Regions from separate parts of the Megamonas hypermegale genome, predicted to be linked through region 2. Evidence: a T-box and tRNA genes for the amino acid it is inferred to sense, from the RefSeq annotation. Region 2 holds a T-box; the other holds one or more tRNA genes.
What was found. A T-box is a leader RNA that pairs with one kind of tRNA and senses whether it is charged. The one in region 2 lies ahead of pheS (phenylalanine--tRNA ligase subunit alpha), so its partner is inferred to be a tRNA-Phe.

Region 1 (10,254 bases), 210 kb from region 2:
GACCAAATATATGTAAATCAACAGATATTCCAATTGGCAAAAAATCAAAAAATAGACGCCGTCATCATCGCTGGCGATATTTTTGATAAGTCAATTCCATCTGCTGATGCCGTTCAATTATTCGATGAATTTCTCAACTTTTGGGCAGAACTTAATCTGCCCATTTTTATTATCAATGGAAATCATGATAGTGCTGAACGATTATCTTTTGGTTTAAATATTTTTAGTCATAATAATATTTATATCTCACCTGTATATAATGGTGAAATAAAATCCATTACTTTAAAAGACAACTATGGAAATATAAATTTTTACTTACTGCCCTTTTTAAAGCCTTCCATGGTGCGACCTTTTTTCTCTGATGAAGAGATTAAATCACATACTCAAGCTTTAAAAATCGCTTTGAAAAATCTACCGTTAAATAAAGATGAACGCAATATATTAATCGCTCATCAATTTGTAACGGGTGCAGTCGTGTCAGACTCTGAGGAAATAAATGTCGGTGGTCTTGATAATATCGATGCTCATATATTTGACGATTTCGATTATGTAGCACTCGGTCATATTCATACACCTCAAACTATTTTACGTGATACCATTCGCTACTGTGGCAGTTTACTAAAATACTCTTTTTCTGAAGCCAATCAGCAAAAATCAGCTACCATTATAGATATCACTACAAAAGAGCAAATAAATATAACTACATTTCCGATAAAACCACTCCACGATATGCGCAAAATAAAAGGCAGTTATGCAGAACTTACAAACCGCCAAAATTACATCAACACAAACACTGATGATTATATATTCGCCACTTTAACTGATGAAGAAGACATTCCCGATGCCATAAATCGTCTGCGTTCCATCTATCCCAATATAATGCAACTTGAATACGATAATAAACGCACTCGCACTAATCAAATAATCGATACTAGCGATATAAATTCACTAAAAACACCAATTGAATTTTTCAATGAATTTTATCAACTGCAAAACAATCAAGGTTTAAACGATGCGCAAATGCAAATAATGCAAGACCTTATTGACTCTATTTGGGAGGAACAACCATGAGACCATTAAAATTAACGATTTCCGCCTTTGGTCCATATGCCGATGTATGCACATTAGATTTAGACAAGCTCGGAGAAAAAGGTTTATATCTAATCACCGGCGATACTGGTGCTGGCAAGACAACTATTTTTGACGCCATAACCTTTGCTCTATACGGACAAGCCAGCGGTAATTTTCGCTCAGTTGATATGCTTCGCAGTAAATATGCCAACGCTTCTACACCGACTTATGTAGAAATGGATTTTTCTTATAATCAAAAAAAATACACCATAAAGCGCAACCCCGAATACTTGCGCCCAGCAAAAAAAGGCGATGGTTTTGTCAAAGAAAAGGCCTCAGCCATATTCATTTCACCCGATAAAAAACAGCCAATCATCGGAAGTAAAAATGTAAATAATGCCATAATTGAACTAATTGGACTCGATGCTAACCAATTTACACAAATAGCCATGATTGCTCAAGGTGAATTTTTAAAACTAATCTACGCTACTACGAAAGAACGCAGTGAAATCTTTCGCCGTATCTTCAATACTAAACCCTACCAGATACTACAAGATAAAATCAAAGAACGATTTAACTTATTAAGAAATGATTTTTCATCAATAGATACCAGCATCAAGCAACATATAGAAAACATAATTTTCCCTGAAGATAATTTGCCTCAAAATCTCTTACAAAGCGAATATCCTTCATATCTTGAACAAATAATATCAAATGACAGCAAGACTTTTGCCGAAATGAATAATTCACTGCAAAAATGTGAAACAGAACTTTTTAATATAAGTCAAGCGATTGAAGAAAATAATAACCAAAAAAAATTATTACAAAAACAGCAGGTAATTCAGCAATTTTTAGAGGATAATAAAAATAATTTATCTCTCTTAGAAAAAGATTATCTTCAGCAAAAAAATATTTATGAAGAAAAATCTCCATCTTTAACCATAAAAATAGCCAAGCTTACTGAAGAATTACCAAAATACGCTCAAATAACTAAAAAACAACTATCACTTGAACAACAACATAAAGACTTATCATTGAAAAAACAGCAATTAATCAATGCGCAAAAAGAACTTGCTGATTTAGAAGAACAAAGTTTAAAAAATTCAACTGAGTTAAACACTTTAAATGATATTTCAGCTCAAATTGAAAAGACAAAATCCGATTTAGAAAAATTAGAACAAATACAATCCGAATTGGATAAATTAAAAAATGATGTATATCTTTATCAGCAATACCGCCAAGAATATGCCACTCATTTAAGAGATTATAAAGCAATTCAGCAAGCTCACTTGCAATTAAAACAAGAACACACAGTGCAATATCATGCTTTTTTAGATGAACAAGCTGGCATTCTTGCCGATAATTTAAAACCAGATGAACCTTGCCCTGTATGTGGTTCACTTCATCATCCAAAACCAGCGCAAAAATCGACTAAAGCACCAACACAAGCTCAATTAGAACAATTGCAAAAACAATGTGATGAGCTAGCCAAAAAATTAAATGATTTAAGCAGTAACTTAGGTAAAATCAAAGGTAAGGGGCAAAATATAAATGAAGAAATTCTTCGCCAAGCAAAACAATTATTTAATATTGATGATAAAACTTTATTAAATAGTGCCATAATCGAAAAAGAAAATTCATTGCAGACAAAAAAAGCCAGTCTTATAAATTTAATGCAAAAGCAAAATAAACAATTGCGCCAAAAAGAAAAATTAACAAACCGCTTTGAGCAAATGGCTATTAAAGAAAAAAAATTACAAAATGAGCAATTAAAACTCACACAATTCATCACTAAAACCAATGCCGATAAGGAACACATTCTTCAAGAGATACTAGAACTAAAACAAACATTATTATTTGATGATGAGCAGACAGCTCAAAAACAATTGCAAATTTATAAACATAAACAAAGTATTTTAAAAGAAAATATGCTAAAGGCTCAAAGCAAATGGGAAAATCTGCAAAAAAAAGTTGATGAATACACTACTTCATTAAAAATAATTCAGCAACAAATCATTCCGCAAAAGCAAAATACAGAAGAATTACTATTGCAACAGGAAAAACTAAAACAAGAAAAAACATCATTAAATGAAAAGCTTCAAAACCTGCACACTCGTATCAGCACTAATAGCAAAACGAGGCAAAAGCTCTTAGAGCAATTAGAAAAATTATCCGATTGCGAAAAACTGTATACAAATATGAAAGCTCTTTACGACACAGCCACAGGTTCAATTTCTGGCAAAGAACGCATTTCTTTAGAAACGTACATTCAAATGATTTATTTCGATAGGATTATCATTCGAGCCAATACTCGCTTGATGATGATGAGCCAAGGACAATACGAGTTAAAGCGTTCTCAAAACAGTGAACAACTGCGCTATCAAACGGGATTGGAACTAGATGTCATCGACCACTATAATGGCACGATACGCAGTGTAAAAACGCTTTCTGGTGGTGAAGCTTTTAAAGCATCTTTATCCCTTGCGCTCGGTCTTGCCGATGAAATCCAATCTTCTGCCGGTGGCATTCATCTCGATACGATGTTCATTGATGAAGGTTTCGGCTCACTTGATAGTGAATCATTATCTCAAGCAATTAAAGTTTTAAATCAATTAACGGAGCAAACAAAATTAATCGGTATTATCTCTCATGTAAATGAATTGAAAGAAAAAATCGATAAACAGATACAGATAATGAAAAAAAATGAACGTGGCAGTACGGCAAAAATCCTTATTTAACGGCATTTTTTCAACTCATCAAAGATTTTTATAAAAAAAGCAAATTTTTTCAAAAAAAGTGTTGACATTTCCTCAAATGTTCTATATAATAGTCTACGTTGTCAAGCGACAGCGTAGCAAGTGGTTCACTAGCTCAGTTGGCAGAGCACCTGACTTTTAATCAGGGTGTCCCGAGTTCGAATCTCGGGTGAGCCACCATCTAATATGGCGCGTTGGTCAAGTGGTTAAGACACCGCCCTTTCACGGCGGCTTCATGGGTTCGAATCCCATACGCGTCACCATTTTATAAAATTATAAAATGGGCGGTTAGCTCAGCTGGGAGAGCGCTTGCCTTACAAGCAAGATGTCAGCAGTTCGATCCTGTTACCGCCCACCACTACGGCCCGGTAGTTTAGTTGGTTAGAATGCCGCCCTGTCACGGCGGAGGTCAGGGGTTCAAGTCCCCTTCGGGTCGCCATTTTTATTTGCCTCGGTAGCTCAGTCGGTAGAGCAGGGGACTGAAAATCCCCGTGTCAGTGGTTCGATTCCGCTCTGAGGCACCACTCAGTTTGCCTCCTTGTAATTGTCAAGGAGTTATTATTATATGGGCGGTTAGCTCAGCTGGGAGAGCGCTTGCCTTACAAGCAAGATGTCAGCAGTTCGATCCTGTTACCGCCCACCATATAAAATAAGTACCTACCCTCTCTCTTTTGGGTAGTTTTTTTATGCCTATTATCAGAGGAAAGATATATTCTTTCCTCTTTTTTTATTTTATAAATAAAATATTCACCTTCCACTAAAAAATTTTTTATGATAAACTCATTTTATAATCAAAATTAACTGATAAAGGAGCTTTATTTATGATTAAATGGATTATTTCCGATATGGACGGAACTTTATTAATCGACCATAACAGATTACCAGATGACTTTGATGAAGTCATGGAAATGTTAAAACAAAAAAATATCATGTTTTCACCTGCTAGCGGTCGTCAATATCAAGCTTTAGCTTGTCATTTTCCAAAATATAAAGACGATTTACTCTTTATTTCTGAAAACGGCACCTATGTTTGCCAACATGGCAAAGAATTATTCTCTTATACATTTTCTCCTGATAATATTAAATGTATTTTTGAAAGCCTCACTAAATTACAAGATGTTTTTGTAGTAGTTAGTGGCAAAAAAAATTCTTATGTAATTTCTCAAGACCCTGCTTTTGTCAAAGAATTAAATCTTTATTTTACTCAATACGAAGTTCTCGATGACTTTTCTAAAATAGATGATGATATCATAAAATTTGCCATCTGTGACGCACATCATCACAATGCTAGAAAAAATATCTATGAAAAATTATCCTTTTTAAAAGAAAAAATGCAAGTTGTATTGAGTAGTGAAGTATGGGTTGATATAATACCTACTGGTGCTAATAAAGGTCTTGCAATAAAAAAATTACAAGAAAAATTAAATATAAAACCAGAAGAATGTGTCGCTTTTGGTGATTATCTAAATGACTATGAAATGCTTCAATCTGTATATTACAGTTATGCTATGGAAAACGCTGTACCAGAATTAAAAAAAGTAGCTCGTTTTATAGCTCCACCAAATTATGAAAACGGCGTAATGCGAACAATAAAAAAATTATTAGCAGAACAAAAATAAATATTTCATATTCATTTATAGAAAGAAGATGCCAAAATGAAATTAGATTACCATATGCATTTTGAATATGGTTCATACGATGAACAATGGGTTAAAGGTTTTTTTGATAGTGCCAAAACACATCAACTTGATGAAATTGGCATCTCCGAACACAGTCACACTTTTCCTGAATTCAAAAAACTCTATTATGAAGATTTAATCTTAGATGATTCTTTTGTTGGCAAATTTCAACAGCAATGGTTGAAAAAAAATAAATTTAAATACACATTAGATGATTATTTCAATTTTATGGCTAAACTTCATTCACTCGGTTATAAGGCCAAAATCGGCATTGAAGTTTGCAACTTCCAAGACCAAGACAAAGTTCGTGAAATTTTAGCTCCTTATAAATTTGATTATATTATCGGCTCTATTCATTTCTTACATGGCTGGGCTTATGATTCTTCCCAGATAAAAGACGAATGGAACAATCATTCTTTAAAAGAAATCTATGAATGGTATGCTCAAGAAGTAGAAAAACTCTGTGCATCTCAAATTTATGATGTATTAGGCCATCCTTTCAACATTCGTTTATTTAAAAATTTACCAGATTTTGATGTTACTCCATATTTAATCCGCGTAGCTAAAGCTATACAAAAAGCTAATATGGCAGTAGATGTCAATACTGGCACATATTATCGCTATCCAATTGCAGAAATTTCACCATATCCTGATTTCATGAAAATAGCTCATGATTATAATTTACCTATAATCACTTCATCCGATGCACATCAACCTGAACATTGTGGCAATTACATCGATGAAGCTATCGCTTATGCTAAATCTTTTGGTTATACAACATGTCTGCAATTCAATCAACGCAAAAAAACAACTGTTCCACTTGGCTGATATACAAAAACCCCAAAGAGCATACACTCCTTGGGGTTTTATTCGTTATTAATATATTTTCTTTACTTTAAAACCGTTTTTATTAAGTTCTTGTGTAATTTGATTGATATGGTCAATGCCATTTGTTTCAACTGTTACTTCCAATACAACTTTTTTGAAGCTATCTGTCACTTTTGCTTGGTTATGGTCAAGTTTAATTACGTTAGCATTTAAATCTGCTAAAATTTTGGATATAGCTAAGAGCTGACCTGGTTTATCTGGAAGCTGTACACTGAAGCAGAATACACGGCCACGAGCGATAAGAGCTTTATCTATAAGTGCAGAAATTGTAGAAATATCAATATTACCACCACTTACAATAGCAGCTACTTTTTTACCTTTAAACGGCAATTTACGGCTTGCTGCCAAAGAAAGTACACCTGCACCTTCAGCAATAAGTTTATGTTTTTCAATCAAAGATAATAAAGCTGACATTATTTCAAATTCAGAAACAGTGATGATATCATCTACATATTTTTTGATGAATTCAAATGTAACATCACCTGGTGTTTTTACAGCTGTACCTTCTGCTACTGTATCAACTGTAGGTAAAGTTACGATTTTATCTTCTTGAAGAGATGCTTTTACACAAGCTGCTCCACATGGTTCTACACCGATTACTTTTACATGTGGATTTACCATTTTTGTAGCTACAGCTACACCGCTTACAAATCCGCCACCACCAACTGGTACTAAGATAACATCAACATCTTTCAAATCATCTATGATTTCTAATGCTGTTGTACCTTGTCCTAAGATAACTTCAATATCATTGAACGGATGAATAAAAGTATAGTTGTATTTCTTTTGAAGTTCTACTGCTTTTTCAGCTGCAGCATCAAAATCATCACCAGATAATACAACTTCTGCTCCATAAGCGCGAGTTGCTTCTACTTTTAAAAGTGGAGTTGTAGCAGGCATAGTGATAACTGCTTTTACACCTAATTTTTGTGCTGCAAAAGCTACGCCTTGAGCATGGTTACCAGCAGAAGCTGCAATAACACCATGTGATTTTTGTTCATCAGTCAATTGGCTTATACAGTTATATGCTCCACGCAATTTGAATGAACCTGTTTTCTGTAAGTTTTCCGGTTTTATATAAATATCATTATGCGATAACTTAGAAAAATAATCGCTATAAATAAGTTCTGTTTTTCTTATAACACCATCTAAATTTTTAACAGCGCGATAAACATCAGCTATTGTAGTTTTTTCCACAACATCCCGTGGTGATAATACATTGTCTTTTTTCTCGTTAGCCAATAAAAACATCTCCTTAATAATAAATTTTCAAAAAAAACTAAAATTTCCTTATTAGTCCTGTACAATAAGATATTTATAAATATATAGATATCTTTATATTATATCATAAAAATTAACAACTTTACATTGTTTAACTAAAAAATAATTTTTAGTTATGTATTAATGAAATATCATAATATATTTTAATCAAAAAAATAACAGCTCTATACACTGAATTTTTCATTCATCTGTATAGGGCTGTTATTTGCTTAATTAAATAAATAACCTGATGGGTCCACGGCTTGTCCATTTATGCGTACTTCATAGTGAACATGTGGCCCTGTAGAAAATCCTGTACTACCCATATATGCAATGATTTGACCACGTCTTACTTGCTGTCCTGCTGATACTACTACATAAGAAGCATGTCCATAACGTGTCATCACACCATTGCCATGATTGATATCAACCATATTACCATAACCGCCTGAATTCCAGCCAGCTACGCTGACAACACCATCGGCTGTAGCTCTGATAGGAGTTCCCATATCATTTGCTATATCTATACCAGGATGGAAATCACTGCCACCCCAACGAAGTCCATATGGAGAACTTACGACACCTTGTGCCGGCCAAATAGATGGTGTTACTGAAATCGTCTGATTAGAAATAGCTATTTGTTGACGTTTCATAACAATTGCTTTTTGCAATTCTAATTTTAACTGCTGCATATTATTACGTTGTCCAGACATTTTACTTTCAACATTATTTAAAGTATTACGCACATTTTCAATTGTTAATGGTTGTGGATATGGCCCACCTTGTCCATTTTGTTCTGGATTTATACTTTCATCTGCATTTTCATCTGTAGCAGTATTTTCATCATCAATTTCAACACCCGAAAGTTGCTTTAATTCATTTTCTAAATTAATGAGTTGGTCCATATCTTCTTGTAAACTGTTGGCCTTCTTATCCAACTCTGATAATTGTTGTTGCTGAATAGTATTTGCTTCTTGAAGTTCGCGTATATGTTCTTTATCACTTTGATTATTTATATACGCATATCCAGCAAAACCTAAAGAACCAATGACTAATATAAACATTATTACTACCGAAGCTATCAAATATTTAACCATATTCTTGCTTATCGTAAATAATTTTACATTATCTATCTTATCCGGAATAATTCTGACTGTATAAGAACTATTCTGCACTTTTTCAACTTTTTCTGTCTTTTCAACCACATTTGGTTCAGACTGCTCTGCTGAATTTTGCTTTTCTTCTTCCAGACTCAACACTTCGCCCCCATTAAGTTTTTCAATTCAAATTATTAACTACCATTAATAGCTACTCTCAATCATTTTAATATTATAACATAAAAAAAAACGTTTTGTTCAACTTCAAGTTAGACAAAACACTTTTTTAATTATTTTTTAATCCATCTTTTTTATTTACCATAAATTTTTTACATATCTAATTAAATCTTCCTATTAAATTCATATTAAAATAATATGTTTTATATTAATAAATATAATTTTACATTTATTATACATAGTTAAATAATTATATTTTATTTTTATATGAATATTTTTTATAATTAACAAACGCTTATATATCAACTATTATAGAAAAAGCATACAACATTTATACAATATTTAAACAACATTTATCATAAAAATTTTTGTTGACAATTGCAATAAAACCTTTTATATTAAGGTCTGTTGAAATAAACTACTTTTTATTTCTATTCAACATTTTATATAAAATATTAATTATAAGGATGAGGATATTATGTTGACTAAATTAAATAATTTATTACAACTGCAATTTAAAAAGAATATAGACACTTGCACTAACGAAGAATTATATATAGCTTTGTTAATGTTAGTTAAATCTCTTAGTAATAATCGTACTGTAACAGTAACAAAACGTAAATTATATTATATTTCCGCTGAATTTCTAATTGGTAAATTGCTCTCCAACAATTTAATCAATCTTGGAATTTATGATGAAATCAATGATTTACTAAAAAAACACGGTAAAAACTTAACTGATATTGAAGAAATCGAACTTGAGCCATCTTTAGGTAACGGTGGTTTAGGCAGACTTGCTGCTTGCTTTTTAGATTCCATTGCAACACTTGAGCTTTCTGGTGATGGCGTTGGTTTAAATTACCATTTAGGTTTATTCAAGCAAAAATTTGAAAATCATTTACAAAAAGAAACTAAAAACGAATGGATACAAAATCCTAGTTGGTTAAACGATACAAAAATCGGTTTTGATGTACAATTTAAAGATTTTACATTGCACTCTCACCTTTACGATATCGATGTACTCGGCTACAATCATGGTTTAAATAAACTTCATTTATTTGACCTTGATAGCGTAGATGAAAACATTGTACAAGGCGATGGCATTTCTTTTGATTTAACAGATATAAAAAGAAATTTAACTTTATTCTTATATCCAGATGACAGCACAAGAGAAGGTCAAATTTTACGTATTTATCAGCAATACTTCATGGTTAGCAATGCTGCTCAATTAATTCTCATGGAAGAAAAAGCTAAAGGCCATGATTTAAGAAAATTACACGAATACGTTTGTGTTCAAATCAATGATACACATCCTTCTTTAGTTAT
Region 2 (10,254 bases):
AAAAAGTCATTGAAGCACAACGCGTCCATGCTAAAGAAATGATGTATGACTTTAATAACACGCGTCCAAGTGAAATGGAAAAAAGAACTGCAATTTTAAAAAATCTTTTAGGCGCGGCAGGCGATGGTATTTACCTTGAGCCACCAGCTCATTTTGCTTATGGTTGCAATACTTTTATCGGCAAAAATTTCTACGCTAATTTTAATTTTCAAGTTGTAGATGATGGTGAAGTGCATATCGGTGATGATGTCATGATTGGGCCAAATGTATTAATCTGTGTAACAGGACACCCACTTTATCATGAATATCGCCTTGGCGGTACACAATTCTCCTTGCCTATTCACATTGGAAATCGCGTTTGGATTGGTGCAGGAGCGATGATTATGCCAGGCGTTACCATTGGTGATAACAGTGTAATCGGTGCTGGTTCGCTCGTAACTAAAGATATTCCAGCTAACGTTCTCGCTTATGGTTCACCATGCCGCGTAATTCGTGAAATCGGAGAATACGATAAAAAATTCTATCGCAAAAATATGCCAGTAAACGATTTTAAATAAGACTAAAACAACAAAAGCTGATTTATTGCCAGATATTTAGCAACAAATCAGCTTTTTATTTTTCTAATATATTATTTTAACATTTCATCTTTTTTAGTTAAAATAGCTGCAACAGCTGTACAAGCAGGACAATCACAGAATTTTGCTCCAGCTGCTTTGATACTTTCAGCATGAGCTAATACATCTTTTGCTTTTTCACCAAAAACTTTTGCGCCCATTTCTGATTTAGCAAAATTAATTAAGCCATCAATCGGCATGATATCTGCTTCAAGTTCAGCAATGTATTTTTGTGTCTGTTCTTTTTCCTTATCTGTGCCTACAGCGCTAAGCCAATCTTCAGCAGCTTTTTTAGCTTCAGCGCTGCAAGAAACAGCATTCATTAAATCATGTGTTTTAGTTACGACAAAATCCAATACATTTTTTTCCATAATATAATACACCACTTTTTCTAATTTTTATACTCGCTTTTTACCATAACGAGCTATTAATTACATTATAGCAGGTTTTTTTATATATAATAGTAGACACTATTTTATTACTTAGTCACCTTAAAGTAACCATCAAAAATCTCGAATAAAACCCTTATTAATACCAATTAAATAAAGATTTACCTTCATCAAGTGTTTCAATCCGCTGCATTTCTTCTTGCGAAAGTTTAAAATCAAAAATATCTAGATTTTCCTTTAAACGTTCAATTTTGGATGATTTAGGTATTACTATTATATTTTTTTGCACTAAATATCTCAAAGCAATTTGCGCTGAAGTTTTCTTATGCACTGTACCTATTTCAACAAGTATTTTTTCTGCAAATATATTTCTTCGTCCTTCTGTAAAAGGCGCCCAAGCTTCCATTTTTGTGCCATATTCTTTCATAAGTTTTTGCAGACCAGTCTGAACAAAGTAAACATGCGCTTCTACTTGATTTATCGCTGGCATAATCTCACATGAAGCAACAAAATTTTTATAAAAATTCTCATTAAAATTTGATACACCAATCGCTCTTATTTTTCCTGCTTTATACGCGTCTTCTAACGCTTTATACATTTCTAAAGCTTCTTTATATGGTTCATGAATGAGCATCAAATCTATATATTCTAAACCTAAATTGCGCAAAGAATTATCTATACCTTTTTGAGATAATTTATAACTATGGCTAGGTGAATATAATTTTGTAGTGATAAATAATTCTTCACGTGATATACCACTATTTTTTATAGCATACCCTATTTCTTCTTCATTTTTATACATCTGTGCCGTATCAATTAAACGATAACCTTCATTAATAGCAGCTGTTACAGCTTTAATACATTGCTCACCATGTAAATCCCATGTTCCTAAACCCAAAATAGGCATCTTTATGCCATTATTTAAAGTTAAAAATTCCATATAAGCTCCTCTCATTTATTTTTTCTTATTTCATATACAAGATAATCAAGGCAATCCAATTTATTCTGACTCATATGCAATTTTTCGAGCAAGTCCGCTCTATACGCAAATAAAAGATGTAATTGTTCTTGTTTTTTTCCAGCCTCTTCTAATTCTAAAAATCGCTCAATTAAGTCTTGATTACAACCTGCATCTTTTAAATTACGCAATAATAATTGTTCACTATCCAATTTAGTTGTCATCATATCACGCCCTCATCTAAAATATTAAACCGTATCACATTTTATTTATACTAAAAGTGTATAGCTCTTAATTTTAAATAACAAATACTTTGTTTTTATACGATACTATGCTTGACAGGTATAACTTATAAAATTATGCTAAGATAAAGAATATATTATAAAAGGAGTGCATCTTTATGGAAATTCGTGTACTTCGTTACTTTTTAGCTATCACTCGTGAAGAGTCTATAACAGGAGCTGCTAATTCTCTACATATAACACAACCTACGCTCTCCCGCCAAATCAAAGACTTAGAAGAAGAACTCGGACAAAAACTATTTGTACGAGGCAGCCACCGCATCACTTTAACTGCCGAAGGCATGCTACTGCGCAAACGTGCCGAAGAAATCATAGCCATGGTAGATAAAACTCAACAAGAATTTTACTCTATGAAAGGCAATTTAAGTGGCGATATTTATATCGGTGGTGGCGAAACAGAAGCGATGAATTATATTGCCTCTGTCTGTCATGAAATTCAAATCGATTATCCCGATATTCGCTACCATCTTTACAGTGGCAATGCCGAAGATGTTACAGAACGACTCGATAAAGGACTGCTTGATTTCGGTCTTTTAATCCAGCCTACCGATATCACTAAATACAATTATTTAAACATACCAGCTAAAGATAGATGGGGCGTATTAATGCTAAAAACTTGCCCACTTGCCAAAAAAGAAGCAATCAAAGCCACTGATTTAATCGGCCTTCCTTTGATTTTTTCTCGCCAAGTATTGCAAAGTCGCATGGAAACAAATGACCTTGCAAAATGGTTTGGCAAAGACTGGAAAGATTTAAATATCGTTACTACATTTAATCTTGTCTACAATGCCACTATAATGGCTAAGCAAGGTATAGGATACGTCATAACTTTAGATAACCTAGCCGATACTTCCGATGATAGTCCACTTTGTTTTCGCCCATTATCACCTAAAATCGAATCTGGACTTGATATCGTTTGGAAAAAATATCAAGTTTTTTCTCCTGCAGCAAAATTATTTTTGAATAAATTAAAAGAAAAATTTTCTAACCTTTAAAAACAATATTTTACTTTAAATCTTGATAACAAAAGCCTTAGGATAACCTAAGGCTTTTTTCATAAATTAAATTTCGCCAAAATATTTCCTGCAAAAATCATTCCGTGCATGCTGGAAATATCTGACTCTATTTCATCTTTAGCTACTACAGACAATCTACTTTTTAATGCTAAATAAATAGAATAATGGTACATATAGACATTTTCATTCGTATTTCGTTCAATTATTAATTGTTTATAATGATATCTATATCTTTGCAAATCAGGTTTTATTCTCTTGTACATCTCTAAAATATAATCATTGTGTGCCGCTTTAACTACTAAATCATGAAATCTTTCATCATTTTTGCAAAACAGTTCATCATCAATCGGTTTATCATTACCCTTGCGAAAATTCAATAAGATTTCTTTTAAAACCATGAGTTCTGCTTTAGTTATGCGCTTAGCTGCTAAATATGCAGCTTGTCCTTCTAAAAATTTACGCGCTTCATAGAGATAAAAACATTCTTGCGGACTTATCTTGCGCACTGTTAAAAATCTTTTACTGCGCCTTTCAAGCCAACCATCTTTTAATGCTCTACTAAGTGCTACATTTACAGGTGTTCTACTGACATTTAATTGTTGTGCAATTTTTGATTCGACAATCTTATCACCTGGTAATAATATACCTTGCATAATATCATTTTTTAAATGTCTATAAATAATATCAGTTAAAATTATAAATGGATTATCTTTTTTACAAGCTTCAATATCCAATTTATCCATAAAATTCACCACCACAAGTATAATTTTTTTAATTATACTATATAAATCATCGTTTTATCTCAAGAAATTACTCTTTTTGTCTGCACCTTTAAAACAGGGAACGTACACACAAAAATTATATATAGACAACTACATGTGATATAAAATACCATGGATAAATCCCAACCGTAATAAGAAAGTATAATACTCCAAATAAAATTTAATACAGTATAAACTGTATAACCTAAAGCCCAAAACACACCAAACATAATAGTCAATTTGCGTGGGTTCATATTCGGCAATTCATGTGGAAAATTCAAATACACGGAATACTGCGAAAACATCACAAAACCACCAATTGCAAATAAAAAATATGCCATTTTCGGATTTATATATGCCATGTGTAAACCTAAAGCCATTGATATTATCATTGTAATTCCATGAATTAATAAGAATGGTTTGCGCTCAAAAGGTATTTTTCCAATTAATATACTGAATAAAGTTCCACCTATTCCGCCCATAGTAATCGCTAATATCATAAATTCAGCATTAAAATCATTATCTACTTGAGATACTAATTTCATAGGTATAGATACTAAAGACATCACATACAAAAATAAAAACCCGCCAAACCCCATAGAAAAACAATATACGAATTTATCTGTCAAAGCATCTTTATATTTATATACTTTTTCAGCTTGTGCATCTTCATTACTAGGTGAAAAATCCTTAGCAAAAACAGTCCATAAAACTAAAAGTAATATGCTACATAAACTAAACATATACATTGTATTTTGCCAATCACTAGTAACTACATCTTTATATAAAAAGAAAATAATCGCCACAGCTCCTGCACCAATATTATATGAAGCAGTAACTAATGCATTTGCTATTATCTTTTCATCATTAGCTATAAAACTAGCTACTACAGTATTCATATACACCATCACCATTGAACCACCTAATGCCATAATCATGCGCGCTATAGTGTATAACCAATAGTTTGTAGCAAATACAGCTACAAAGGAAAAACAAAGCAATACTAATGCAACTATACTAGCTTTACGTGGATTTAATTTTAATAAGATATACGCTGCTACTAAATTCGCAAAAATCCTAGCAATTGTTATCGTATAATTTATAACTTCTGAAACCATAGGCGATACCGTTTCACCGTTAAAATAATGATATACAATCTTTTCTGATAGATTTGAACCGGCTACCCAATTCGAGGCAAATACTATATACGATAACAATAATATAATAAACATTATTATTCCATGTGATTTTTTTACATTAATCATGGTATTTTGCATGATATTATTCCTTTCTCATCACAACAATTAAAACACTACCTTCTTTTCAAAAATTAATCTTACAAAAATAGCGAGATTTTCTATCTAAATAAAAATCCCGCTATTAAAATAAATATTTCTAAATTATATAGTTTTATTTAAGCTACAGCTTCTATTTTCTTTTCGATAGCTTCCATAGCCGATTTTACACTTTTTGCCGATGCTATCATTTTTTCTATTTCTTCATCAGTTAATTTTGGTGTAAAGCGCTTAATAATTCCCGTATTGTTAAGCATACATGGCAAACTCAAAGCCACATCATGTATACCATATTCACCAGTTAATATCGATGACATTGGCAAAATAGTATATTCATTATATTTTATAGCTTTAATAAAACGACAAACTACCATAGCAATTCCCGTATTAGTGCAACCTTTTAAATTGATTACATCATATACAACCTGCATAATTTTCTGTTCAATCATACTTTTATTCAATTTATAATTATGATTTAAAAATTCATCCATATTATCTAGACCTAAACTTGCTATATCCACTGTACTCCATGCTACAAAACCTGAATTACCATGTTCACCTAATACATAACCATGAACAAGTTTTGGGTCTAAATGATAATAATCAGCTAAAATTCTGCGCAAACGGAAAGTTTCTAATAAAGTTCCCGTTCCAATTATCTTTTCTCTCGGATAATCAAAATTATCTGATACGTAATACGTAGCTACATCTAAAGGATTAGTTACTACTAAAATAATAGCATCTTTAGTATATTGAACAATTTGCGACATTACGCTGTCCATGATTTTACAATTTGTCTTTGTTAAAATTAATCTGTCCGGTGTTTCTCCTGGTTTTATACTTGGCCCAGCTGTTATAATAATCATACTAGCATCTTTGCAATCTTCATAAGTGCCTTCATGAATGTACATATTATAACTGCCAACACATGCTGTAGCATGACTTGTATCTAAAGATTCGCCCATACATTTTTTCTCATTAATATCAATCAATACAACTTCCGAAGCTAAGCCAAAATCTACAATTTTATTTAATACTGCTGTACCGACATTACTAGCACCAACAATAACAATTTTGCCTTCATCAAACATAATTTTCGCACCTCTTTTATTATTTATAAATTTCTCACTTTTCTAACGCTTTATCTTTGACTATATTGTACCGTTATTGTTTTTTCGTTTCAAAATTCATTCTATTTTTTCGTAAATTTCATGTTAATACTATTTTTAAAATACTATACTAATGATAAATAGCATACTTTGTTTTTTATAAATGCCATAATTTACAAAATCTCATAAAAAAATGCAAAAAACAACTATAAATCTCAAATATTTTTTCATAAAAATTGTCTATATTGCCTCAATCTTGTTTTTGCTAAAGTTTTATGATATACTTTTGTGTAAAATTGTAATATAACTAAGCGATGATAAAGAGAGTAAATTATTTTTTCTTTTACAGAAAATATTGCCTTGGCTGAGAGCAATAACAGAAAAATTAATTGAAGTTCACTTTGGAGCTTCTGTAGTGAAATAAAGTAGTTACAGCGTTGACGGCGTTAACGTATTAGAGTATCAATTAGGGTGGTACCGCGAAACACAGCTTTCGCCCCTTTATGGGGCGGAGGCTTTTATTTTTGTTCAAATTTATTTAGGAGTGAAATTAATGGAACAGGAACTTAAAAGTTTACAGCAAGAAGCACTTTCTGCAATTTCCAGTGCTTCAGACCTCAATGCACTAAATGATGTGCGTGTAAAATATCTTGGTAAAAAAGGCTCTCTTACCAGCATTTTACGTGGCATGGGTAAATTAAACCCAGAAGAACGCCCACGTGTAGGCCAAATGGTAAATACAGCTCGTAAAGAATTAGAAGATGCTATCTCTGCAAAACAAACTGAATTAAAACAAGCTGAACTTGCAAACCGTTTAGCAACTGAAAAAATTGACGTTACACTTCCAGGTCGTCGTCAAGCTTTAGGTCATCTTCATCCACTTACTGTTACTTTAAACAATATTAAAAATATCTTCACTAGCATGGGATATTCCATCGCTGAAGGTCCTCAGATTGAATCCGATTACTTCAACTTTGAAGCATTAAACTTACCAAAAGACCATCCAGCTCGTGATATGCAAGATTCATTTTATATCACAGAAGATATCTTGCTCAGAAGCCAGACTTCCCCTGTACAAGCTCGTACAATGCAATCACATGAACCAAATAGCCCAATTCGCATAATTGCTCCTGGTCATGTATATCGTCGTGATGATTATGATGCTACACATTCTCCAATGTTTACTCAAGTTGAAGGTCTTTGCATCGATAAAAATATCAGCTTTGCTGACCTCAAAGGCACACTTATCACATTCTTACAGCAAATGTTCGGCGAAGATGTAAAAGTTCGCTTCCGTCCAAGCTTCTTCCCATTCACTGAACCAAGTGCTGAAGTAGATATCTCTTGCGTAATGTGTAAAGGTAAAGGTTGCCGTGTATGCAAAGGCACTGGCTGGCTCGAAATCTTAGGCGCAGGCATGGTTCATCCACATGTACTTGAAATGAGTGGCTATGACCCTAAACAAGTCAGCGGCTTTGCTTTTGGTATGGGTGTTGAACGTATTGCTATGCTCGCTTATGGCATTGATGACTTACGTTTATTCTACGACAATGATGTTCGTTTCTTACGTCAATTTTAATTCAAGGAGGCACTTTCTTAATGCAAGTTTCAATTAAATGGCTTAAAGATTATATAGATTTCACAGAAACTCCGGAACAACTTGCCGATAAACTCACTATGGCTGGCATACCGGTAGAAAATATCATCGACCCAGGTGAAGGCTTAGAAAAAGTCGTTACTGGTCGCATTGAAAAATTAGAACCACATCAAAACTCCGACCATTTACAAATATGTACTATGAATGTCGGCTTAAAAGAAAATATCATCATTGTAACTGGTGCTCAGAACGTTGCTGAAGGTCAAATCGTTCCTGTAGCTATGGTTGGCGCTCACTTACCAAACGGCATGAAAATTTCCAAAGGAAAACTTCGTGGCGTTGTATCTAACGGTATGCTTTGCTCTGCACAGGAATTAAAACTCGACCTTGAAAAATTACCACCAGAACAAAAAACTGGTATCTTCATTTTACCTAGCGATACACCTGTTGGCATTCCTGCTAAAGAAGTATTAGGTTTAAATGATGTTGTTTTAGAATTTGAACTCACTGCTAACCGTGCTGATTGCTTCAGCGTTGTTGGACTTGTTCGTGAAATTGCTGCAATAACTGGCAATAAACCACATTTCCCTGAAATAAAAGTTACAGAAGACGATGAAACTAAACTCGGCGATATCTTCTCCGTAGAAATTGCTGACCCAGATTTATGCTCTCGCTTCTCCACACGTATGCTTAAAAATGTAAAAATTGGTCCATCTCCTGAATGGATGCAACAACGTCTCGAAGGTGCTGGCATTCGTTCCATCAATAACGTTGTCGATGTAACTAACTTCGTCATGATTGAACTCGGTCATCCTATGCACGCTTACGATTATGACCATATCGCTGGTAAAAAATTAATCGCTCGCCGTGCTGTTGATGGTGAAGAACTTCATACACTCGATGATACATCTCGCAAAGCTAAAGGCGAAATGCTCGTAATTGCAGATACTGAAAAAGCTGCTGGACTTGCTGGTATCATGGGCGGTTTTGAAACAGAAATCACTGATACAACAACTACTGTCGTATTAGAATCCGCTGATTTTTATGGTCCATGTATCCGCCGTACTGCTCGCGCTTGCGGTTTATCCTCCGAAGCATCTGGCAGATTTGAACGCGGTATCGATAGCGAAACTACTATTAAAGCACTCGATAGAGCAGCTCAATTACTCCAAGAAATGGGAGCTTGCACAGTTTGCCAAGGAATTGTAGACGTATATCCAAATCCAAAACAACCTGCTTACGTTACATTCACAACAGAACAAATCAACAAACATCTCGGCACTGATATTCCTAAACAAACTATGATTGATATCATCACAAGTGTTGGCTTTGAAATCACTAAAGATGAAAATGATGAAATCACAGTTAAAGTTCCATCTTGGAGAAATGATGTAAGTCGCATGGCTGATATCTCCGAAGAAATCGCTCGCTTATACGGCTTTGATAAAATTGCTTCCACTTTACCAAGCGGAGCATCTATGCAAGGCAGTCAATCAGATAAACAAACTTTCATCGATAAAGTAAAAGCTTCTTTATCTGCACAAGGTCTTTGCGAAACTATTTCTTTTGCTTTAACTAATGAAGCAACTTTTGATAAATTAAACGTTCCAAAAGATGATATGCTTCGCCAAGCCATTCCAATCATGAATCCACTTTCCGATGAATATCCTCTCGTTCGCACTACTTTACTCAGCAGTATCTTCGATAATTTATCCCGCAACTTAGCTCGTAAAAATGATAATGTAGCAATTTTTGAAGTTGGTACAGTCTTCTATCCTAAAGCACTCCCTGTTACTGAATTACCAAACGAAGTAGTTAAAATTGCTGGTGCAATTACAGGTCGCCGCCATGCTCATATTTGGAACCAACCCAATGATATGGTTGATTTCTATGACGTAAAAGGCATCATCGAAGAATTATTTGCTGACCTTCGCGTTACTCGCTACACTGTTGAAGCTGGCACACATTACGCTATGCACCCTGGTAAAACTGCATTATTCAAAAAAGGTCGTGATGTACTCGCTACAATAGGTGAAGTTCATCCAGCAGTATTAGCTAACTACGGTATTTCTAAACCAGTTTACATCTTTGAACTCGATGCTAAAACTGTCATGAAATACATGGCTAAAGATTTCAAATACAAATCCTTACCAAAATATCCAGCAATGACTCGTGACCTCGCTATGCTCGTTGCCACTGATATCAACTCCGCT

Region 1: it encodes a tRNA-Phe, which carries the amino acid that the T-box ahead of pheS (phenylalanine--tRNA ligase subunit alpha) is inferred to sense. The anticodon was not compared.

The regions. Positions count from the first base shown of each region.
Region 1 is NZ_LT906446.1:1,794,589-1,804,842, forward strand. It holds gene CKV65_RS08735 (exonuclease SbcCD subunit D) at 1-1,071, shown strand, start outside; gene CKV65_RS08740 (AAA family ATPase) at 1,068-3,809, shown strand; tRNA gene CKV65_RS08745 (tRNA-Lys) at 3,932-4,007, shown strand; tRNA gene CKV65_RS08750 (tRNA-Glu) at 4,016-4,090, shown strand; tRNA gene CKV65_RS08755 (tRNA-Val) at 4,110-4,185, shown strand; tRNA gene CKV65_RS08760 (tRNA-Asp) at 4,190-4,266, shown strand; tRNA gene CKV65_RS08765 (tRNA-Phe) at 4,276-4,351, shown strand; tRNA gene CKV65_RS08770 (tRNA-Val) at 4,395-4,470, shown strand; gene CKV65_RS08775 (HAD family hydrolase) at 4,649-5,446, shown strand; gene CKV65_RS08780 (PHP domain-containing protein) at 5,483-6,334, shown strand; gene ilvA (threonine ammonia-lyase) at 6,383-7,645, opposite strand; gene CKV65_RS08790 (M23 family metallopeptidase) at 7,885-8,904, opposite strand; gene CKV65_RS08795 (glycogen/starch/alpha-glucan phosphorylase) at 9,407-10,254, shown strand, end outside.
Region 2 is NZ_LT906446.1:1,589,192-1,599,445, forward strand. It holds gene CKV65_RS07695 (sugar O-acetyltransferase) at 1-557, shown strand, start outside; gene CKV65_RS07700 (hypothetical protein) at 629-985, opposite strand; gene CKV65_RS07705 (aldo/keto reductase) at 1,143-1,943, opposite strand; gene CKV65_RS07710 (hypothetical protein) at 1,955-2,188, opposite strand; gene CKV65_RS07715 (LysR family transcriptional regulator) at 2,362-3,258, shown strand; gene CKV65_RS07720 (GntR family transcriptional regulator) at 3,318-4,022, opposite strand; gene CKV65_RS07725 (MFS transporter) at 4,082-5,305, opposite strand; gene CKV65_RS07730 (L-lactate dehydrogenase) at 5,455-6,426, opposite strand; T-box leader at 6,750-6,948, shown strand; gene pheS (phenylalanine--tRNA ligase subunit alpha) at 6,998-8,023, shown strand; gene pheT (phenylalanine--tRNA ligase subunit beta) at 8,044-10,254, shown strand, end outside.